2 regions of the Nocardiopsis sp. iso_238 genome follow, and region 1 is predicted to be linked to the other one. Evidence: predicted binding sites of a transcription regulator. Region 1 holds the regulator's gene; the other holds the start of a gene.
The links. The regulator LexA, encoded in region 1, represses DNA repair genes until DNA is damaged. The targets are predictions, from matches to a motif close to TCGAACANNTGTTCGA.
Positions count from the first base shown of each region.

Region 2: a site for LexA is predicted at 3,148-3,163, ahead of AC0VYL_RS06610 (DUF6504 family protein). Genes of this name have one in related genera too.

Region 1 is NZ_CM149668.1:1,599,036-1,610,768, forward strand. It holds gene AC0VYL_RS07165 (long-chain-fatty-acid--CoA ligase) at 1-813, opposite strand, end outside; gene leuS (leucine--tRNA ligase) at 1,091-3,586, shown strand; gene AC0VYL_RS07175 (hypothetical protein) at 3,678-4,286, shown strand; gene AC0VYL_RS07180 (hypothetical protein) at 4,283-4,951, shown strand; gene AC0VYL_RS07185 (LysR family transcriptional regulator) at 5,083-6,012, opposite strand; gene AC0VYL_RS07190 (sugar O-acetyltransferase) at 6,101-6,652, shown strand; gene AC0VYL_RS07195 (alpha/beta hydrolase family protein) at 6,741-7,823, opposite strand; gene lexA (transcriptional repressor LexA) at 7,873-8,526, opposite strand; gene nrdR (transcriptional regulator NrdR) at 9,215-9,697, shown strand; gene AC0VYL_RS07210 (vitamin B12-dependent ribonucleotide reductase) at 9,826-11,733, shown strand, end outside.
Region 2 is NZ_CM149668.1:1,470,381-1,482,113, forward strand. It holds gene AC0VYL_RS06600 (quinone oxidoreductase family protein) at 1-442, opposite strand, end outside; gene AC0VYL_RS06605 (serine/threonine-protein kinase) at 516-2,780, opposite strand; gene AC0VYL_RS06610 (DUF6504 family protein) at 3,249-3,536, shown strand; gene AC0VYL_RS06615 (GNAT family N-acetyltransferase) at 3,616-4,233, opposite strand; gene AC0VYL_RS06620 (peptidoglycan recognition protein family protein) at 4,382-5,518, opposite strand; gene cobT (nicotinate-nucleotide--dimethylbenzimidazole phosphoribosyltransferase) at 6,145-8,682, shown strand; gene cobA (uroporphyrinogen-III C-methyltransferase) at 8,987-10,267, shown strand; gene AC0VYL_RS06635 (GTPase) at 10,340-11,733, shown strand, end outside.

The sequences.
Region 1 (11,733 bases):
CATGGTGGGCACTCCGGCGAACCCGGTGACGCCCTCCTTCTGCATGAGCTCCAGCGCCTGGTCCCCGTCGAAGCGCGGCATGAGGACCATGGTGCCGTGGCGGTACAGCGACGCGTTCAGCATCACGGTCTGGCCGAAGATGTGGAACAGGGGGAGGACGGTCAGGGACACGTCGCGGCCGTCGGGGTGCGCGTTGACCAGGCCCGAGGCGACCACCGCGTTCATCATCAGGTTCTGGTGGCTCAGCTCGGCGCCCTTGGGCTTTCCGGTGGTGCCGCTCGTGTAGATGATGACGGCGGTGTCGTCGGCCCCGGACTGCACGGTCTCGAAGGTGCCCGGCTGCCCGGCCAGCGCCGCCCAGATCGTCTCCGCGCCCTCGATGGTGGACTCGGTGGCCCCGGCGACCGCGGGCATGTCCACGAAGATCTCGCAGCCGTCCACCTGGTTGAACGCCTCGAAGGAGCGCTGTCCCAGCGGGAGGTCGGGGGTCCCGGTGAAGGCGAGGAGCGCTCTGGCCCCCGAGTCCTTCAGGTGGTAGGCGATCTCACGCGGGGTGAGGAGGACGTTCAGCGGGACGACCACGGCCCCCGCCTTGAGCGCGCCGAAGTACACGAACGGGAAGTACGGAAGATTGGGGCTGGCCAGCGCCACCCGGTCGCCCGGACGGATGCCCCTGGAGACCAGCAGGTTCGCCACCTGGTTGGCGATCATGTCGGTGACCGCGTAGTTGAGCCGGGTGTCGCCGAAGACCAGGCACTCCTTCTCGGGCGCGGAACGGGCGCCGTCCTCAAGGAGAACAGACAGGTTGAACATGGGGGCCTCCGCAGACAAGTGAATCCGGACCGGTGAGACGAGAGACAGGTGTGACCTGAATCGCGTGTTCTGCGCCACTTTGACGGCAGAGTAACAAACCGGACGGTCGGTGTGGAGGGGCAGAGGGTCCGAAAGACCACCGGTGCGCTGGTCACCCTCTGTGAGGAGGCCCTGGCTCGGGGGGCGTCCCGGACGGTGGAAATCCGGTCTTCGGCCGGGTACCGCAGCCGCTAACCTGAAGGCAACACACCCAGAACCGGCTAAGGAACACTCAGCGATGACAGCGGTAGACGGCGACCAGACGACGGGCGACACCTACGACGCCCGCGCCCTCCAGGACAAGTGGCAGGCGCGCTGGGCCGCCGAGCTTCCGTTCGAGGCCAACACGGACCCGGGCGACACCCGTCCCCGGTCCTACATCGTCGACATGTTCTCCTACCCCTCCGGTGACCTGCACATGGGCCACGCGGAGGCGTACGCCATCGGTGACGTGATCGGCCGCTACCGCTTCCAGCGCGGCGACAACGTCCTGCACCCGGTCGGCTGGGACTCCTTCGGCCTGCCCGCCGAGAACGCGGCCATCAAGAACAACGACCACCCCTACAAGTGGACGTACGCCAACATCGAGACGCAGGCCTCCTCGATGCGCCGCTACGGCCTGGCCCTGGACTGGTCGCACCGCCTGCACACCAGCGACCCCGAGTACTACAAGTGGAACCAGTGGCTGTTCACCCGCTTCTTCGAGCGGGGACTGGCCTACCGCAAGGACGGCCTGGTCAACTGGTGCCCGCAGGACCAGACCGTGCTCGCCAACGAGCAGGTCGTGCAGGGCAGGTGCGAGCGCTGCGGCGCCGACGTCGAGCGCCGCGCCCTCAACCAGTGGTACTTCAAGATCACGGACTACGCCCAGCGCCTGCTGGACGACATGGACCAGCTGGACAACGGCCGCTGGCCGGACGAGATCCTGGCCATGCAGCGCAACTGGATCGGCCGCTCCACCGGCGCCGACGTGCACTTCGAGATCGAGGGCCGCGACGAGCCGGTCACCGTCTACACGACCCGCCCGGACACCCTGTACGGCGCCACCTTCTTCGTGGTGGCGGCCGACGCCGACCTGGCCGAGGACCTGTGCGCGCCCGAGCGGCGCGAGGCCTTCGAGGCCTACCGCGCGGACGTCTCCAAGCTCTCCGACATCGAGCGCCAGACCACCGAGCGCCCCAAGACCGGCGTGTTCCTGGGCCGCTACGCGGTCAACCCGGTCAACGGCGAGCGCATGCCCGTCTGGGCCGCCGACTACGTGCTGGCCGGGTACGGCCACGGCGCCATCATGGCGGTGCCCGCGCACGACCAGCGGGACCTCGACTTCGCCCTCGCGTTCGACCTGCCCGTGCGGGTCGTGGTCGAGACCGGCGAGGCCGACCCCGCCGAGACCGGCGTGGCCACCGCGGGCGAGGGCGTCCTGCGCGACTCCGGCCCGCTGGACGGCCTGGCCAAGACCGAGGCCATCGAGCGCATCATCGGCATCCTGCGCGAGCGCGGCACCGGCGACGCCACGGTCAACTACCGCCTGCGCGACTGGCTGCTGTCCCGCCAGCGCTACTGGGGCACCCCGATCCCGATCGTCCACTGCCCCTCGTGCGGTGAGGTCGCCGTCCCCGACGAGCAGCTCCCGGTCACGCTCCCCGACCTCCAGGGCGCCGAGCTGGCCCCCAAGGGCATCTCCCCGCTGGCCGCCGCCAAGGAGTGGCTGCACGTGGACTGCCCGTCCTGCGGTGGTCCGGCCGAGCGCGACACCGACACCATGGACACCTTCGTGGACTCGTCCTGGTACTTCCTGCGCTACGTCTCCTCGCACCTGGACACGGCCCCCTTCGACACCGACGAGGTGAACAAGTGGGGTCCCGTCGACCACTACATCGGCGGCAAGGAGCACGCGACGCTGCACCTGATGTACGCGCGCTTCTTCACCAAGGTCCTGTACGACATGGGCATGCTCGGCTTCACCGAGCCCTTCCGCCGCCTCACCAACCAGGGCCAGGTCATCAACGAGGGCCGGGCGATGTCGAAGTCGCTGGGCAACGGGGTGGACCTGGGCAAGGAGATCGACGCCTACGGTGTGGACGCGGTCCGGCTGACCATGCTCTTCGCCTCCCCGCCCGAGGAGGACGTGGACTGGGCGGACGTGTCCGTGGTCGCCGCGCAGAAGTTCCTCAACCGCGCCTACCGCGTGATGAGCGAGGCCGGTGCGGCCAGTGCCCCCGGGGTCGACCCGGCCGCAGGCGACACCGAGCTGCGCCGCTTCACGCACCGTTCCATCGAGCAGATCACCGCGCTGGTCGAGGACAAGCGCTTCAACGTCGCCATCGCCCGTTGCATGGAGCTGGTGTCGGCCGCCCGCAAGGCGATCGACTCCGGCCCCGGCGCCGCTGACCCGGCCGTGCGCGAGGCCGCCGAGTTCGTGGCCGTCGCCCTGTCCCTGTTCGCGCCCTACATCGCGGAGGAGGGCTGGGAGAAGCTGGGCCGCAGCGGCTCGGTGGCCGTCGGCAACTGGCCCGAGGCCGACCCCGCTCTGCTGGTCCAGGAGTCCGTCGTCTGCGTGGTGCAGGTACAGAGCAAGGTCCGCGACAAGCTCTCGGTGTCCCCGGACATCGACCCCGCCGAGCTGGAGCGCCTGGCCCTGGCCTCGGAGAAGGCCCAGAGCTTCATCGGTGACAAGACCGTGCGCAAGGTGATCGTCCGCGCGCCCAAGCTGGTGAACATCGTCGTCGGGTGATCCGTCGCGCGGGGCGGTGGTCGCGGTGGCGACCACCGCCCCCTACCTTGGGCGTGACGACTGATGGGGAGGCGGTGTCCGGGTGGGCTCTGTGACGGGTGCTGGACCCCGACCGTGGGTGCGGGCGGCGATCGTGGTGGCGGGCACGGTGGCGGTCTCCGCCGCCGCCGTCGGTGGCGGTCTCTGGCTGGCCGGGGGCGACCCCGACCAACCCAGGGGCGGTGACGCGTACGCCGCGGCTCCCCCGTGCGGCGTGGTTCCCGAGGACGCGATCGCCCAGGCGCTCCCCGGGGCGGTCCTGGAGTCGGACGGCGGCGGGCCCCTGGCGGGCGGGGACGGCACCGCGTGCGTGTGGACCACGACCGGGCTCGGCGGCGACGAGCAGGGGGTCCTGCGGGTGGACCTGTCCGCGCGCTTCACCGACGCCTCCGCCGAGCCGACCGTGACCGGAGACGAGTCCGCCGCCCTGGCCCAGGCCGCCCTGGTCCCGCCACGCGGCGACACCGTGGTCCTGGGGTCCGGAACCGAGGCCGAGGTCTGGCGCGGCCAGGTCCCCGGCACCGCCGAACTCGCCTTCCACAGTGACAACCTGCTGGTCCGCGTCTCCTACAGCGCGGTGGACGCCGACGACCCCGTGTCCTTCGACCGCGCGGAGGAGACCGTCGTGGCCTTCGCCGGTCAGCTGGGGGAGGCCCTGTGACCGGCCCGTATCCCGGACCCCAGCCCTTCGGCCAGCCCGAGGACCCCGGTGCCGCACCGCCGCAGAGCCGGGGCCTGGCCGTGACCCTGCTCGTCGTCCTGATCGTGGCCGTGCTCGCCCTCGCCGGCTGGCTCGCCTGGTACCTGCTGGGCAACGGCGTGGAACAGGGCGCGTTCGAGGCCGCGCCCGAGTGCGGGATCGGTGAGACCGAGGCCCTCGAGGAGCTCGTGCCCGGGTACGAGAGCGAGATCGAGGAGACCGTCGGCACCGTGCAGGACGCCTTCGGGACGGGGTGGCAGTGTCGCTGGGCCACCCCCGAGGGGGCGGGCGAGTCCGTGCCCTCCGCCGCCACCCTCGTCCTGGTCGCCGCCCCGGTCGAGGGCGGTCCGGAGACCGCCGCCGACACCCTGCGCTCCACGGCGGGCGCGAACGACGCCCAGCCGGTGGACGGCCTGGGGGACGAGGCCCTCACCTGGGTCGAGGAGGGCGCGTTCCAGGTGGGCTGCGTGGGCGTGCGGGTCTCCAACCTGTACGTGGAGTCCTGCTACACCGCCGCCACCGACTACGACGCGGTCGGGTCCGTGGAGGGCGCGGACGCGGCCGAGGACGCCGAACTCCTCGCCCGCGCCGTCGTCGAGCAGCTGCCCGACCCCGAGGCCGACTAGGACGTGTTCCGCGGGCGCTCTCGCCGGTGACGGCGGAGCCGTCCAGCGATGCGCGAGGCAGCCTGGCGACGCGAACGCTGAATGCTCCAGGAACACGGCCGCCCGGCTGTGCGCGCCGTCGCGGCGCGTGGTCAGCGGTCCACCCAGTCCGGCAACCACGCGTCGTCAGGGGTCCGCGGCCCGGAGATGCGCAGGTGGTCGCGTAACGCGGTCAGCACCGGGTGCCGGTCCCCGGTCCGGAAGAGCAGCATGTGCGGGTAGACCGGGGTCGGCCCGTGCAACGGGACGCGTCGCAGGTCGTGGCCCCGGGGCCACAGGTACCGGTCCCCGCCGCCCACGAGGGTGGCCAGCGAGTCCGATTCGGCCAGCGCGTCCATCAGGGCCTCGTCACCGAAGTGGGGGCCGAGCGCGTCGATGCTCAGACCGAAGGCCTCGGACAGGGACCGGTAGAACTCCGCCCACTCCGTACCCGGGCTGATCCCGGGGATCCAGACACGGTGGCCGACCAGGTCCGAGGGCCGGGCCCGGGCCGCGTTCGCCAACGGGTGGCCGGGCCCGACCAGAAGCTCCAGAGGCGCGTCCAGGAGCCGTTCGGCGCTGATCCCGGCCGGAACCCGGTCCGCCGACAGGGCACGGAAGGACGCGTCGACGGTGCCATCGAGCACGGCCCGCGTGGCCTGGGCCGCGTTCTCGTCGCCCAGGGTGACCGTGTCCAGGCTCATCCCGGGGCGGGACCGGTAGAACCGGTAGACGGCCTGGGCCGGAGCGATGCGCCGGTTGAGGACGTCGACGCGCAGGGGCCGGACACCGGGGCGGACGGCCCGCTCGGCCTGCGCGACGGCGGCCAGGACCTTCCTGGCGTGCGGCAGGAGGACCTGCCCGTCCAGGCTCAGCCGGGACCCCCGGGGAGTTCGGACCAACAGCGAGACCCCGAGGCGCCCCTCCAGGGACGCGATCCGTTTGGAGACCGCCTGCTGGCTGATCCCGAGCTCGCCCGCCGCCGCCTGGAACTGGCCGACCTCCGCGACGGACACGAACGTGCGCAGCGCTTCGACATCCACGGCTTCAGCCTACGTTCACAACCATCGGTTGTGTCAGGGCGGTCGTGAGTTGTTTGACCGTGCCCGCTCCGGGTGCTGGGATCGCCGTATGCCCACTCCATCAGACCAGGTCCTGTACGTCCGGACACCCGAGTTCGCGCGCTTCGCGGAGCGCGTCGCGGAGGTGACCGACGCGACCTCCCGCCTCAACATGCTGCCCTTCAGCGACGGCGAAGGCCGAGCGGAACTACTCTCGGTTGTGTTCGGTGGCCCGCTGCCGGACTCGGTGACCGTCTATCCGCCCTTCTTCACCGAGTACGGGCTGAACACGACGTTCGGGGAGAACGTCTTCGTCAACCAGGGATGCACGTTCATGGACAGGGGCGGGATCCGCATCGGGGACCGCGTCATGATCGCCCCGAAGGTCAGCCTCATCACCGGAGGGCACCCGCTGCCCCTCGCCGAGCGCCGCGAGTACATCTCCAACGCCCCGATCGTCATCGAGGACGACGTCTGGATCGGGGCGTCCGCCCTGATCATGGAGGGAGTGACCGTCGGTCACGGCTCGGTGGTCGCCGCAGGGGCCGTGGTCACCCGTGACGTACCCGCCCGCACCCTGGTCGCGGGGGTCCCCGCCCGCGTGGTCAGGACGATCGACTGAGTCGGTCGGGTCGCTGGCCGGGGGCCCGTCCCGGTGACTCGCCGGGGCGGGCGGTGGCCGTTCCCCGGGGGACCGTAGGCGGGCTCCGCTACCAGAGGCCGTCGAGGAACCGCTCCAGCGCAGGGGTGACGTCGGGGGAGAACGCGCGGTCCGCGTCGAGGGCCGCGGCCCCCGGGGTGTCGTCGTACTCGCGCAGGATGTGGTCGACCCCGGCCAGGTCGACCCGCTCGGCGCCGTCCAGACCGGTCATGAGCCGGTCGATCTCCTCCTCGTTGACCTGGGCGTCCCGGTCGCCCCACAGGACCAGCACCGGGGTGTCCCCGGGCAGCTCCTCGGCCAGCTCGACCGGGTCGAAGGAGTCGATCCAGGCGAGGTAGTCGGCGCCGTTCTCGTCGAACAGCCCGGTGGCGTCGGTCTCGGGCATCTCCGATCCCGAGCGCACCGCGGCCCGCCCCGCCCGCAGGTCGGAGAGCATCTTCGCGGCGGTCACCTCACCGACACCGCCCTGGGCCTCGGCGGTGCGGACCTGCTCGGACACCTGGCGGTCGATGAGGTCGAGCATCCGGGTGCCGGGAGGAGCGGCCAGCACCAGCGCCGGTTCGGCGTCGAGGACCTCATGGGCGCGCAGGGCGTACAGGGCGCCCTCGCTGTGACCGAGGATGACGGTGCGTTCGGGGTCCACCTCGGGCTGGGCGACCAGCTCCGCGTAGGCGGCGGCCATCTGCTGCTCGAAGACCAGGGGGTCGACCGGTCGGTCGAGGGCCTCCTCCTCGGCCTCGGTCAGGTCGGCAGGGTCGGCGCTGCCGAACTTGTCGTAGCGCAGGGACGCCGCACCGGCTCCGGTCAGCACGCGGGCGAGGTTCAGGTTGGTGTTGGCCTCGGGGCGTCCGTAGCCGTTGCCGTCCCGGTCGGTGGGGCCGCTACCGGAGATGATGAGCACCCCGGGGACGGTGCCCCCGTCGTTCGCGGGGGCGGTGAAGGTGCCGGGCACCGTGAAGCCGCCGCCCTCGAAGGAGACCTCGCGCTCCTGCCCGGGGGAGCCGGGCAGGGCGGGCCCGTCGCCGTCGCTGGGCGCGCAGGCGGAGACCAGCAGGGTCCCGGCGGCCAGGATCGCGGCCAGGAGGGTGCGGGTCGGGGCAGGGGACACGGGGGCGGAGACAGGTGTCGACACGCCCTCAGCGTATCGGCCCGCCCACCGCCCCCGGCTCGGGGATCCGCGCTCAGACCCTGCGCATGACCGTGACGACCTTGCCGAGGATGGTGGCCTCGTCGCCCTGGATCGGCTCGTAGGCGTCGTTGCGCGGCATCAGCCACACGTGGCCGTCCGGCTCGCGGCGCAGCACCTTGACGGTCGCCTCGTCGTCCAGCATCGCCGCGACGATGTCACCGTTCTCGGCGGTCTGCTGCTGACGGACCACCACCAGGTCGCCGTCGGTGATCGCGGCGTCGATCATGGAGTCGCCCACCACGGTGAGCATGAACAGACGGCCCTCACCGACCAGCTGGCGCGGCAGTGCCAGGACGTCCTCCACGGCCTCCTCGGCGAGGATCGGGCCACCGGCCGCGATCCGGCCGACCAGCGGGACCGAGGCGGCCCGGGTGGAGTCGGCGGTGAGCTCCTCCTGGGTGAGGGTCTGGGAGGCCTCCCGGCCGGGGGTGCGCAGCTCCACGGCGCGCGGCCGGTTCTGGTCCCGGTGCAGGTACCCCTTGCGCTGGAGCACCTTCAGCTGGTGCGCCACGCTGGAGGGGCTGGACAGGCCGACCGTGTCACCGATCTCCCGGATGGACGGCGGGTAACCCCGTTCCCGGACGTACCTCTGGATGCAGTTGAGGACACTCTGCTGGCGTGCGGTGAGTTTGGGGGTGTCGGGCACGGACGCGCCCGGATCGCCGACGGGCGAAAGAACGGTGGTGGGTCCGGAGCCGACGGCTCCGGGGTTCTCCTCCGGCACGGCCGGGCCTCCTCGGTGTTCGGTTCGGTCAGGGCCTGCGTGTGTGGCCGGTCACCGGCCACGCGGACCGGACGGCGAAGCCGGTGTGAAATCAAGGTCAACTTTAGTCGTTGCACACGGTGATATCAAACAAGCGTTCGAGAGCCTGTGGACGGGATCGCGGAGGGATTTCCCTTTGTGTTTTCGGGAGCCGATTTCCGGTGGTCGCACTTATGTGTGTACACGCGCGCCGCGGCCGTTGTCCGTGGAATGCGCGATCCGGTATGGGGTTCGTCTCGCCGTGCCCCGCCGCCACTCCGTGGCCTCGGGAGGGAGTGGAATTCGGTCGGCGGTTCGGTGTGGCGGGCGTCGGGCCGCGCGTCCGCGCCCCCTTATCCTGGGATTCGGCTCCCTCGGCCGCACCCCCCGTTTCCACCTCCTCGAACCCCGTTCCTCGGCCGCCCCGGTTCCCGGATTGGGGACACGCCGTGGGCAGGGTTGCGGGCGTCCGCCCCAGCGCCTAGGTTCGACCACAACATCTGGTGTTGACACGGGGGCCGTAGTCAATAAGTTGTGGTTAAGTAGACTCCTAGGGTTGTTGGTCGGGTACAGGAAAGCCAGGTGAACCGGGATGCACTGTCCGTTCTGCCGTCATCCGGACACCAGGGTGATCGACAGCAGGTCCACCGACGACGGCGCGGCCATCCGGCGCCGCCGGACCTGCCCCGTCTGTGAACGCCGCTTCACCACGCAGGAGACCGTCCTGCTGATGGTCGCCAAGCGGTCCGGGGTCACCGAACCCTTCAGCCGCACCAAGATCATCGCCGGAGTGCGCCGCGCCTGCCAGGGCCGTCCCGTCTCCGAGGACGCCCTCGCCAAGCTCGGCCAGCAGGTCGAGGAGGAGATCCGGGGCCGCGGCGTGGCCGAGGTGCCCGCCCACGAGATCGGCCTGGCCATCCTGGGCCCCATGCGCGACCTGGACGAGGTCGCCTACCTGCACTTCGCCAGCGTCTACCGCGGGTTCGAGAGCCTCGCCGACTTCGAGGCCGAGATCGCCAGCCTGCGGGAGGACCGCGAGGGCCAGACGGAGCCCGCGGTCGACACCACCGGGTAGGACCCGGTACGCCACCGCGAGGTGGGCGGAAGCACGGCGGACACCGTACTCCGCACCACCCCGAACACACATGAACGTCCGCGCGGTCACCGCCGGGTCCGCGCATGACCTTCGGGGGAGACACTGCCATGGCGCGAAAGACGAGCGGTACGGCCCAGCGCGGGGGCAAGGGCCTGAGCTTCGCCCGGGTCAACACCACCGAGGGCGTCCATCCCTACGACACCCTCGAATGGGAACTCCGCGACGTCGTCATGACCAACTGGCGCGACGGCACCGTCAACTTCGAGCAGCGCGGCGTCGAGTTCCCCTCCTCCTGGTCGGTGAACGCCACCCAGATCGTGGCGAGCAGGTACTTCCGCGGTGCCGTGGGCACGCCGGAGCGCGAGTGGAGCCTCAAGCAGCTCATCGACCGCGTCGTCGGCGTCTACACGAGCACCGGCCGCGAGCACGGCTACTTCGCCTCCGACCAGGACGCCGAGGTCTTCGACCACGAACTCAAGTACGCCCTGGCCCACCAGCTGTTCAGCTTCAACTCGCCGGTCTGGTTCAACGTCGGCACCTCCTCGAAGGCCCAGGTCTCCGCGTGCTTCATCCTGTCCGTGGACGACACGATGGAGTCGATCCTGGACTGGTACAAGGAGGAGGGGCTGATCTTCAAGGGCGGCTCCGGCGCGGGGGTGAACCTGTCGCGCATCCGCTCCAGCAAGGAGCTGCTGTCCTCCGGGGGCTCGGCCTCGGGCCCGGTCTCCTTCATGCGGGGCGCGGACGCCTCCGCCGGGACCATCAAGTCCGGCGGTGCCACCCGCCGGGCCGCCAAGATGGTGGTGCTCGACGTGGACCACCCCGACATCGAGGAGTTCGTCGAGGCCAAGTCCCGTGAGGAGCACAAGATCCGCGCCCTGCGCGACGCGGGCTTCGACGTGGACCTGGGCGGCGACGACATGTTCAGCGTCCAGTACCAGAACGCCAACAACTCCGTCCGCGTGTCCGACGCGTTCATGCGCGCCGTGGAGACCGGTTCCGAGTTCGGCCTGACCTCCCGCACCACGGGTGACGTCGTCGCCACGGTCGACGCGAAGGAGCTCTTCCACCGGATGGCCCGCGCCGCGTGGGAGTGCGCCGACCCGGGCATCCAGTACGACGGCACCATCCAGGACTGGCACACCAACCCCGAGAGCGGCCGCATCAGCGCGAGCAACCCGTGCTTCCCCGCGGACCAGAGAGTCCTGACCGACCGCGGTCACATCCCCATCGGTGACCTGGTCCGCCGCGCCGCGGAGGGGGAGACCTTCGCGGTGTACACCAACGACGTCACCGCGGACACGGACGCGAGGGACACGGTGGTGGCCACCGTGCCCACGCGGTACATGGTCACCGGAGTCAACGAGATCCTCGAACTGCGATTCAGCGACGGGTCCGTCCTGCGCTGCACCCCCAACCACCGGGTGTGGACCGGCAACCGAGGTTGGGTGCACGCGGAGGACCTGGAGAAGGAGGACGAGGTCGTCCGTTCCTTCCAGTACGCCCCGAGGAGCAACCCCGAGCAGAACGTTCCGGCTGAGGCACTGGAGGCGGCCCGGCAGGCGGCGCGGACCACCGGCGTGCGCGGTGTCGTCCTCCCGGAGAAGTGGGACGAGGATCCCGACCTGGCCCACTACCTCGGATGGTTGGTCGGGGATGGTTCGATCGACGACAACAAGGTGGTGACCGTCTACGGGACAGCCGAGGAACAGGCCGAGGTCCTGCCCCGACACCTGGATCTGATCGAGCGGATCACCGGGCACCGGAGCAAGCCCAGCCTCCAGCCCAACGGCACCCAGCAGCTCAGGGTCACACGCAGGGCGATGGTCGCCTTCGTTCGCGCGCTCGGGCTCGGGGCCCGAGCGGCGGACAAGTCCGTGCCACCCGCGATGTTCGAGGCTTCGGAGGAGACCGTCCTCGAGTTCCTCCAAGGGCTGTTCGACGCGGACGGATGCGTGGTGGACCAGAGGAAGAAGGGAACACGCCACGTCGGTCTGGGGAGTCGATCAGAGCGG
Region 2 (11,733 bases), 130 kb from region 1:
CCGCGGCGGCGTGCACCAGCACGGTCTCGCCCTCGGCCACGGGGTGGACCGCGTGGGTCAGGTAGTGGGCGGTCATGCCCTGGAGCATGAGCGCGGCGGCCTGTTCGGTGCTGACGGAGTCGGGGACCGGGACGAGCAGGGACGCCCTGACCACGGCCTGGTCGGCGTACCCGCCCGGGGCCATCGCCCAGGCGACCCTCTGACCGACCCGGAGGTCGGTGACGCCCTCGCCCAGAGCGGAGACCGTTCCGGCGGCCTCCATCCCGGGGACGTAGGGGAGCGGGACCTGGTAGGCGCCCGAGCGCTGGTAGACGTCGATGAAGTTGACGCCTCGCGCCTCGACGTCCACGCGTGCCTCACCGGGCCCCGGAGCGGGGCTCTCGGCCTCGGTCACCCGAAGGACCTCGGGTCCGCCGTACTCCTCGATCACGATCACGCGCATGGTTCTCCTCAGGGGGCGGGACACCGCCGGGGCCGGGGCGCGGCCTTCGGAGCGCCCGCCTCGGAGACCCGGCTCAGCCGTCGACGTTGATCCTGTGGAGAGCGTAGTCCGTGTAGAGCGCGGCGATCGGCTCGGTCCCCGCGCCGGGGCGCATGACGACGCCGACCCTGCGCCGCTCCTCGTCGTCGAGGTCGCCGTCGTCGGGCAGCGGCTGCTGGTCGGTGGCGGAGAGCACGAGCTCGTCGTTGACCCACATGCGCAGGTCCATGTACGGGTCCTCGCCCTCCTCGGCCACGTACTCGCAGGCGAACTTGAGGTTGTTGGTGACGAGGTCCTCGACCCGGACGTCATAGGGCAGGCCCTCGACCGCGGACTCCTCGTTGTGGAGGTCGAAGGGCTCGAACCCGGCCACCTCGGTGGTCTCGGCGATCGCGGTGTCCCCGCTCTCCTCCGTCACCCGGCGGATCTGCGCCTGGGCGCCGTCGAAGCGCAGCAGGGCCTCGTACATGGTGCGTTCGTCCTCGCCCTCCTGGTCCCAGCAGCGCACGCCGAGGTTGGACTCGGCGGGGCCCTGGATCGGCACCAGGTTGGTGCTGATGAGGACGCGGTCCGGGGTCTCCCTGTCGTAGGGGACGATCGTGCCCCGGGAGGTGTAGATCGTGGGGTCGAGCTCGAACACCACGGCCTTCTCCTCGGCCCAGTAGCCGTCCGAGTAGTCCGGGTCCTGGGGGTCGAAGGTCCGGGTGTCCGACCACGCGGGGTCCGTGGCGAAGTCCGTGACGTAGATGCTGGTGGTGTCCGTCGGCGGGTCGTCCGAACGGGAGAGCAGGACGGTCGCGCCCACCCCCGCGACGAGGACCACCGCGAGGGCGGCACCGCCGATGAGCATCACCTTGCGGCGGCGGCCCGGGTCCCCGCCCCGGGGAGGGGCCGGGGGCTGACCCGGTCCGTTGGGTCCGTTGGGGGGACCGTACCCGGCGTGGCCGGTGTGGGCGGGCACCCCGTGGGAGGGCGAGTTCCCCGACACGGGCTGCTGGTACTGGCCCGGACCGTACCCGCCCTGCGGCGCGGAGCCGTGACCGGCGCCGTGGTGCGGCGGCGGGTGGCCGCCGCTCGGTCCGTAGTGGCCGTATCCGCCCTGCTGAGGACCGGACGGCGGTGTCTGTGGGGGGAGGTGCCCCTGGGGGTACTGCTGCGGGTGTTCCCCGGGTGGCACGGGCGGTGGGAACGGGGCCTGGTGGAGCTGCGTCTGCTGGGACTCAGGCGCCTGGTGGGCCGGGGGAGCCTGCTGCGCCGTGGGCGGCGGGTACGCCCGCGTGTGCGGCGGGGCGGCGCTCGGGTCGGAGGCCGACGGCTGGCCGTCCGGCGGCGTGGTGGCGCCCTCGACAGGGACCTGCTCCCGGAGAACCGGCTCGGTGGGCTCCGGCGGTCGCCCGGGCACCGGGGTGCTGCTCGGCGGCGCCCACGAGGTGGTGATCGTCCGCCGCACCTCCGCCTCCTCGGGGTCCTGCTGGCCGGTGAGGTGGGCCAGCAGCTGCTGGGAGGTGGGACGGTTCTCGGGCTTCTTGTCCAGCGCCGCCGTGACCAGGTCCACCAGGCTGGGGTCCAGCCCGTCCAGCCTGGGCGACGCGGTGGAGATGTTGTGCAGGACCGCGGGAACGGTACCCGCGTCGAAGGGCGCCCGGCCGATGCCCGCGAAGGCCACCAGGCATCCCCACGCGAAGACGTCGGCCGCGGCCGTGGCCTGTTCGCCCAGGATCAGCTCCGGCGCCATGTAGGAGGGGGTGCCCATGAGCTGGCTGGAGCGGGTGACCGCACCGCTGGCGTCGTCCAGGGCGCGGGCGATCCCGAAGTCGATCACCTTCGGGCCGACCGGGGACAGCAGCACGTTCGCGGGTTTGAGGTCCCGGTGCACGATCCCCGAACCGTGGATGGCGGTCAGCGCCGCCGCGACACCCATGGCCAGTCCGTCCAGCGTCCCTCCGTGCATCGGCTCGCCGCCCCGGACCGCCTCGTCCAGGTTGGGGCCCGGCACGTACTCGGAGACGATGAAGAGGGGTTCACCCTCCAGCCGGGCGTCGATGACCCCGGCGGTGGAGAAGCGGGCGACCCGGCGGGCGGAGGCGACCTCACGGGCGAAGCGCAGCCGGAAGGACTCGTCGTCGGCCAGGTCGGGGCGGATCAGCTTGACGGCCACGGCACGGTCGGCGGCGTCCCTGGCCAGGTACACGGTGCCCATGCCGCCGTGTCCCAGACGGCCGACGATGCGGTAGCCGTCGAGTTCGCGCGGGTCACCGGCGCGCAGGGGTTTGCCGCTTTCGTGTCCATTGGACGTCACAGTTGGGGGTCCCTCGTATGGATCGTGTGATTCGCGTCTAACAGCGTACCGATCTCGACACGCCGACGCGTTCCGGTTCTTCTCGGCCGTTCCGGGCGCGGAACCCGGCCGGAACTGGGCCGACACGGAGCTGGGCGGGTGGCTCCGCGCGGTCGGGTCAGGGCGCGCGGGGGGTGGGAGCGGTGGTCGGGGGTGTGCGGGCCCGGGGGCCGGTCGAGGTCTTTGACGGACGTCCGATCAAGGAGATGGAGGGTGGCACGATCCCGGATGCGACCGGAACAACGGGGGTTCGGGCACTCGGGGTGCTACCGGAAGTGATGTCGGGAACGCGGAAACAGTTCCACGGAACCCCCGCTTTCGCTAGGATTCGAATACTTGTTCGAACGCCTGGCCGTACTTCCCCACGGACGGGCGCTCCGGCGGTGTGCCATCCCGCGCCGCCGGACACCAGCCAGAAGGAGTCGGTCGATGCTGGGGGGAACTGTCGTGGGACGGTACTTCGGGGCGAAGGTCACGGTCGTCGAGGACGGGGGCCGACCCACCCGGTTCACCTGGGACGGCCGCGTGTACGGGGTGCGGAGGATCATCGACCACTGGGTCACCCTGCGCCGTGACTGGACACCCGGCAACGGGTCCCAGGTGCCCGAACGCCGACACTGGCGGGTCGAGGCGGGCTCCGCCTACGCACAGGGCGTGTACGAACTCCGGCACGACACGACCACCGGGGAGTGGTCGCTCAGCCGCGTCTGGGGCTGAGCGGACGCCACCGGTTCCGGTGCGGTCGGGCCGGGGAACCGTGGGAGGCGGCCGGGTCGGCCATCCGTACCGGCGGCCGTCACGGCCCGACCCGGTCGGGTAGGGGAGGCAGCCCCTCGCCGAGGCTGACGTCGCCGGGGACCAGACCGTACGAGGCCAGGTCGGAACGGCCCTCGTGCAGGGGCATCGCGTTCCGGTCGGTGCCCTCCCGCCGGAACCCGGCGGCCTCGGCCACCCGGCAGGAGCCGGTGTTCCCGATGGCGGCCTTGAGCTCCACGCGCTGGAACCCCTGGCCGAGGGCCCAGCGGGAGACCGCCACGACGGCCTCGGTGGCCAGCCCACGGCCCCGGCCCCACGGCGAGATCCAGTAGCCGATCTCGGTCACCATGGCCGCCCACTGCGTGCGCAGCAGCGCCACCGATCCCGTGAGCCGACCCGTCTCCCGGTCCACCACCGCCCAGTGCTGGCCGTCGCCGCCGGTACGGATGGCCGGGGCGAGGCTCAGGCAGAAGTGCTCGGCCGACTCCCGCGTGTAGGGCAGTCCGGGCGCGGGCAGCGGAATCCATCGTTGGAGCTCCGGGTCCACGCACGAGGCGTACACGTCGTCGATGTCCCGTTCGAGCACGGACCGCAGGCGCAGGCGCTCGGTCTCCAGGATCACCGCGGGCATGATCGGAGCGCTCTGGACGGTGGCCATGCGAGTGATCCCCCTGTTGCGTACGAACGGCCGTTCCGGGCACCGATCAAGATACGCGTCCCACGGGTGCGTGGAGCGGCGGGCCGCCGTCCCACGCACCCGCCCGATCCGGTGGCGGGACGCCGGAACGCCCCGCCACCGCGCGGGTTCAGAGCAGGCCGCTGGCGACCCGCTGGCGGATGACCGTGTCGAATGCCTCGGAGAAGGCGTTGCCGGGGCACTCGGTCTGGAGCCAGTCCCGGTGCCGGGCCACGGCCTCCTGTCCGGTCGCCGCCCCGGTGTCCGGGTGCACGTACTCGATCCGCTCGGACGGGTCCACGCCGGTGAGTGCGCACAGGACCCGCAGGACGTCCACGAGGGAGTCCTGGGCGGCCTGGGTCGGCAGCCCGTCGGTGAAGTCCCCGAGCAGGCACACGCCGATGTTGCCGTGGTTGAACCCGAACGCGTGGCCGGCCGTCACCGACTCGGCCAGGCCCGGCAGGGGGACCCCTCGGAAGATCGGGAGGCCGCCGCCCGAGTGGCGTCCCTCGTAGACCGTGCCCTCGGGGTCCACCAGCAGGTGGTAGCCGACGTCGCCCCACCCCTGCTGGACGGCGTGCAGGTGGTAGACGGCCCGCATGTCCGCCGCGTGGTCCTCGGTGGTCGCCATCGCCGTGTGGTGCACGGTCAGCGCCTGCACACGGTGGAACCGGGCCGGCCACAGGTCGTTGCCGTCCCCGTCGAAGCGCAGCGACTCGTCGGCGCCCCACCCCGCCCGGGTGCGGACCCGCAGCGTGGTGCCGCCGGTGAGGGTGGTGACCCCCTCGTCCTCGGTCGAGAGGGACACCCGCTCTCGGCCGCCGAACCGCAGCTCCTCGCCGTCGTGCAGGTTCACGGCGGTCAGGTCGGCGCCGTCCGTGCCGCGCACCTCGTAGCCGGTCGCGCCCTCGGGCGCCCGCGCCGTGGCGGAGGCCGTGGGCGCCAGGTGCTCGGGTCCGGCCGTGTGGAAGTGCAGGTCCTGCCAGTCGCCCAGGGCTCCGTCGGCGGTCTCGAAGCGCACGGCGGCGTTCTCGGAGACGGCCTCGGGCGCCTGGGAGACGGAGACGACGTCGAAGCGGAGCTCGGGGTGTACGAGGGCGCCGGTGGCGCGGGCCTCTTCGGCGAGGATCCTGGGTGCCGTCAGGGCGTCCGTGGTCGGCTCGGCGGCGGTCCGCGCGGAGGCGCTGGCGGAGGCGGGCAGCGCGGGGGCGAGCGCGGACAGGCCGGTGACGGTGGTGGCACCGGCGAGGAAGTGACGCCGTCGCATGGAGGGTCCGTTCCGTTCTACTGGGGGCGGATACCGGGGTCAGGGGCGTTCGGGTACGGAAGAGCGTGCCACAGCCCTTCGACGCCCGACACCCGCCGCGCGGGCGCCGGGCCCCGCCATGAGCCGTGTCGCCGGGTCCGGTCCTGGCCGCAACGGTGCTCCTCCACGAACCGAAAGCCCTCTCCTGGGCCGATACCTGGATCTGAGAACCAGAAAATGTACGGAGGGTGTTCGAGTCGTCGCGCAGCGGGGTGGCGAGGGGGGTGGCCGATGCCCGGTTCCGTTGTTTCTCCAGGTCAGTATGGGTTCGCGAGCGTAGTCAGGGGCGCGTCGCGACACCCGCGCCCCACTCCGGAAGGGCCGATCCCGGGCCCGAACGGGGCCCGAAACCCCTCCGGTCGCGGACCGCGACTCCCGTACACAGCCCGCGCCGACACGGACTCTGGCACAGTTGATGGTGACTTGAGGACCCCGGCAGTTCGGCCGGGGCGAGCCGCGCCGGGTCGGGGGGACCCGTGCGAGCGGCATGACCGCCGCGGACTACGCTGGTCCGAATCCGTAACGGACCAGGTGGAACCGGGCAGCTCACTGACCTCTTCTTCTCTTCTCTTCTTCGGGGAGCGACCATGACCAACGACGACCGCGAGGACCTCCGTCGCGGTGAGCAGGAGGGCGCGTGGCAACGGGGCAGCGGCCCCCTGCCCGGCCTCGGCGGCCTCCTGGACGGACTGCCCGAGAGCGGCAAGGGCGCCCAGGCGCGCGACCCCAGAGCCGTCGCGCCGCAGCACAACCCCTTCCGGAGCTCGTTCCCGGGGTCGGAGCTTCCGCCGCCCCCGCCCGGCCACCACTCCGCCGTCGAGCCCTCGCCCCCGGCTCCGGCACCCACGGCCTTCACCACACGGCCGCAGCAGGCCAGGCACCAGGCCCACCCGGAGACCGGGTCGCCCCAGAGCGGACCGGTCCAGCCCGAACCACGGCCGACGCGGCCCGAGACCCACGAGCCCCCCGTCGCCCCTCAGCGCGACCCCCGGTTCAACGTCATCCCCTTCCGCTCGGGCAGCCGCCACTCCGGCCCCGCGCAACCCGAACCCCCCACCCCGGCCGAAGCCCCCCAGCCCGGATCCGCGACCCCAGAGGACTCGCGGACCGGGACCGAGCGGCCCGAGCCCATCACGCACCCCGGCCCCGCGGACGAGAACCGCGCGGCCACCGAACCGAAGCAGAGCGACACCGTGCACGCACACGAAGCAGCGGCGCCCCTGGAGGTACCGCAGCACTCGGGTCCGCACCAGCGGACCGAACCGGAGGATCCCCAGACAGCGTCCGCCCCGGCCCTGGTCCCCGCCATCCAGGCCGCCCGTGAGGCGCTGAACGCCGAGACGCGGGGAGCCGAGCAGCCCTCCGAAACGCCGGGCGCCCCCGGCGACGACGTCTGGAGCGACGCGGGCCACGCCTTCGACGACGCCGAGCGCGCCGCCGTCTACCGCGCCATCCGCGACCGACGGGACGTCCGGACGGGCTTCCTGCCCGAGCCGGTCCCCGACGACGTCCTCACCCGCGTCCTGGAGGCCGCGCACCAGGCCCCGAGCGTCGGACACACGCAGCCGTGGGACTTCCTGGTCATCGACGACCCCGAGATCCGGGCGCGGGTGCGCGAGCTCGCCCGGGTCCAGCGCGAGGCCCAGGGCCACACCCGGCCCGGCACGCGCGCCCAGGCGTTCTCCGGGCTCAAGGTCGAGGCGGTGCTGGAGAGCCCGATCAACGTCGCGGTCACCGTCGACCCCAGCCGCGGCCCGCACAGCCCCGGACGGCACTCCAAACCCGCCTCCTACTCCGCGGCCCTCGCCGTGGAGAACCTGTGGCTCGCCGCCCGGGCGGAGGGGCTCGGCGTCGGCTGGGTCGCCTTCACCGACGAACGCGACGCGGCCAGCGTCCTCGAACTCCCCTCCCACCTAGAACTCGTCGCGTACCTGTGCGTCGGCTACGTCGAGGACTTCCCCACCGAACCCGAACTCGGCCTCTCCGGCTGGGCCAGGGGCCGCCCCCTGTCCTGGGCCGTGCACCGCGACCGCTACGGGCGCCGAGGTCTGCCCGGCCAGGAGCCGACCACCCTGCTGGAGGAGACCATCACCGCCATCGGAGCGCTGAACGCCCGAGCCGTGGAGGAGGCCAGGGACCGACAGGACCGGATGACCAAGCCGCAGGGCTCACTCGGCGTGCTGGAGGAGGTCTCGGTACGGCTCGCCGGACTGGCGGGGGAGTGCCCGCCGCCGGTGCCCGAACCCGCCGCCGTGGCGGTGTTCGCCGGTGACCACGGGGTGTACGCCCAGGGGGTGACCGCCTGGCCGCAGGAGGTCACCGCGCAGATGGTGCGCAACTTCCTCGACGGCGGGGCCGTGGTCAACGCCTTCGCCGAGCAGGTCGGCGCCGAGGTGACCGTCGTCGACGTCGGCGTGGTCGGGGACCTGCCGCGCGGCACGGGCCTGCTGCCGCGCAAGGTCGCGCGCGGGACGGCCGACTTCACCCAGGGTCCGGCGATGACCCGCGACCAGGCCCTCCAGGCGTTGGAGGGCGGTATCGAGATCGCCCGGGACCTCGTCTCGGCGGGCAACCGCTGCCTGGTCACCGGTGACATGGGGATCGGGAACACGACCCCGGCCGCCGCCCTGATCTGCGCGTTCACCGGAGCCGACCCCGCTGCGGCGACCGGTCGGGGGACCGGTGTGGACGACCCGACCTACGAACGCAAGGTGGAGGCGGTCCGCCAGGCCCTCAAGGCCAACCCGGTGGACGAGGCGGACCCGATCGGGACCCTCGCCGCGCTCGGCGGTCTGGAGCACGCCGCGCTGGCCGGGTTCGTCCTGGGCGGAGCGGCGCTGCGGGTCCCGGTCCTCCTGGACGGTGTGATCGCCGGATCGGCCGCGCTCGCCGCCGCCGCCATCTCGCCGGACTCCCTGAGCGCCTGCTTCGCCGGCCACCGGTCGACCGAACCCGGCCACGCCATCGCCCTGGAACACCTCGGCCTCACACCCCTGGTGGATCTGGAGATGCGTCTGGGCGAGGGCTCCGGCGCCCTGCTCGCGCTGCCGCTGCTCCAGGGTTCGGTGCGTGCGCTGCGCAACGTCGCCACCTTCGACACCGCCGGTGTGACCACCCGCCGGTGACCGGAGGACCGGGCGCCCGGTGAGACGACGGGACCCCGCCACCGACGAGGTGGCGGGGTCCCCACGGTCGGGGGCGGGGACGGAGGAGCGCACGCCGGGACCGCTTCCAGGCGCGTCCCGGGGCCGCTGATGCGGCACGCGTCACTCCGGTCCGCCGCCACCCCTTTACCTCCACGTGATGCCGCGTTGACAAGCTACTTTGGAGCCATCACCGAACATCGCTGGCGGCGCGCCGGGCCCGTCCGCGCGCGCACCCCGCCGACGGAGCCGGGGGCCGGTGCGGACGACCGAAGGGGTGCGATCCGTGACCTATCTCCTGGGCCTGCGCATGCGGGACCGCGACGTCCTCGTCGTCGGAGGCGGGAGGGTGGCCCAACGCCGGGTCCCCGTCCTGCTGGAGGCCGGTGCCCGCGTCACCCTGGTCTCCCCCGAGGTGTCCGCCGCGCTGGAGGACCTCGCCGACGCCGGGCGCCTGACCTGGCTCCGCCGCGCCTGGCGGCCCGGGGACGTCAGCGGACCCGACGCCCCCGCCTTCTGGCTCGTGCACGCCGCCACCGACTCCCCGGAGACCAACGCGGCCGTCACCGAGGAGGCCGAGGCGTCCCGGATCTGGTGCGTGCGCGCCGACGACCGCCACGCCTCCTCCGCCTGGACCCCGGCCAGCGGCTCCGCCAACGGCGTCACCGTGGGCGTCGTCGCTTCGGGCGACCCCCGCCGCTCCGCCGGGCTGCGGGACGCCGTGGTCGACGGCCTCGCCGACGGCACGCTGGACGCCCGGCGCGGTCGCGAACGCCTGCGGGGCGTCGCCCTCGTCGGCGGCGGCCCCGGCGACCCCGGGCTCATCACGGTCCGGGGCCAGCAGCTCCTCTCCCAGGCCGACGTCGTGGTGGTGGACCGCCTCGCCCCTACCCCGCTCCTGGACCGCCTCCCCTCCGAGGTCGAGATCGTGGACGCGTCCAAGATCCCCTACGGCCGTTCCATGACTCAGGAGGACATCAACGCCGTCCTCGTGGAACGGGCCCGTGAGGGCCGGTTCGTGGTCCGGCTCAAGGGCGGAGACCCCTTCCTCTTCGGGCGCGGGGGTGAGGAGGCCGCCGCGTGCGCCGCCGCCGGTATCCCGGTGATCGTCGTCCCCGGTGTGACCAGCGCCCTGGCCGGGCCCGCGAGCGCCGGGATCCCCGCCACCCACCGGGGGGTGGCGCAGGACGTGCACGTCGTCTCCGCGCACGTCGCCCCCGGTGACGAACGCTCCACCGTCGACTGGGCCGGGCTGGCCCGGGCGGGCGGGACCGTGGTCGTCCTCATGGGCGTCCAGCGCATCGAGGCCATCGCCGCCGCCCTCGTCGGGCACGGGCGCTCCCCGGAGACGCCCGTGGCCGTGGTCCAGGAGGCCACGCTGCCGGGTCAGCGAACGGTGACGGGTACGCTGGCGGACATCGCCGCCTCGGTCCGATCGGCCCAAGTGCGGCCGCCCGCCGTGGTGATCATCGGAGAAGTGGTCAAAACTGCGCGGGATCTTGACATACTGCACACGGGAGTCCAGTTCGAGACCGATCGACTGGCCACCGGGCGCGATCTTCAGTGAGACCCCCGTGGCGGTGCGCGCGAGCCGCGCCGCCGGGGGATTCCCAGTACCGATGAGGAGGGCATACCGATCATGACCCGGCCGTCGGCCGCACCGAACGCCTCGGGCGACGGTGCCTCGGACCGGTTCGGAACCGGACCGGACGCCGCCTCCGCCCCGCCCGCCGCACCGGGCCCCGCATCCGCGCCGCTGGCCGGAGTCCCTGACAGCGAGCGCCGGGGACCCACCGTCCCCGTGCCCGTCAGGCCCGCCAAGCACCGCGCCCCCACCAACGAGGACGACCGCTTCGAGCAGGTCCTGGAGTCGCTGCGCAAGCAGATCCGGGATCTGGAGTTCGCCGAGGGGCTGGCCGGAGCCGAGGAGGGGCGGGTCCTCCAGGCCGACGTCCTGGCCCAGCTCTCCGACTACGTGCTGCCCCGCGTGCGCCGCCCCGACATCCCGCTGCTCATCGCCGTCGCCGGTTCGACCGGCGCGGGCAAGTCGACCCTGGTCAACAGCCTGGTCGGTGAGCAGGTCACCACCACCGGCGTGCGCAGGCCCACCACCAACAGCCCGGTGCTGGCCTGCAACCCGGTGGACGTGGACTGGTTCAGCGAGGCGTCGTTCATCCCGTCCCTGCCCCGCGTGCGCCAGCAGGGTCTGGCCATGCCCGGCAAGGACGGCATGCTGGTGCTCGCCGCCACCGAGGCCATGCCCCCGGGCGTGGCCCTGCTCGACACGCCCGACGTCGACTCCGCCGTCGCGGCGCACCACGAGTTCGCCGCCAAGTTCCTGGACGCGGCCGACCTGTGGGTCTTCGTCACCACCTCCGGCCGGTACGCGGACGCCCGTGTGTGGGAGTTCCTCCAGGTGGCCCGGGACCGCGACACCTCGTTGGCGGTCGTGCTCTCCCGCGTGCCCCGCAAGGGACGCCGCCAGCTCCTGGACCACTTCGGCGCCATGCTGGAGGCCAACGGTCTGGGCACCGCCGCGCGCTTCGCGATCCCGGAGACCGACCAGATCGAGGGTGAGCGCTTCACCTCCAACGTGGCCGACCACATCCGCGAGTACCTGGCGGACGTGGCCGGCGAGGCCGAGCAGCGCGACCGGGTCTCTCGCCGCACCTTCATCGGGGTCATCGACAGCTTCCGCTCCCGTGTCCCCGAGCTCGCCCGCCAGGTCGAGGTACAGATCGAGACCGGGCGTTCGCTGGGCGCCTCCGTCGACGACGCCTACGCGGGCGCGACCGACCGGATCGACACCGCCCTGGGAGACGGCTCCCTTCTGCGCGGCTCCCTCCTTGCCCGGTGGCAGGAGGTCTCGGCCAGCGGAGAGCTCGCCAAGAGCCTGCGCCTGCGCGGCAAGAAGGCCCGTAAGGGCCGCGCCGAACAGGCCGAGCGCGGCCAGCGGGTCAGCGCTCTGGAGCGTGCCGTCCGCGACTCCCTGGAGGCCCTGGTGGTCTCCGCCAACGACCGCGCCTGGGACCG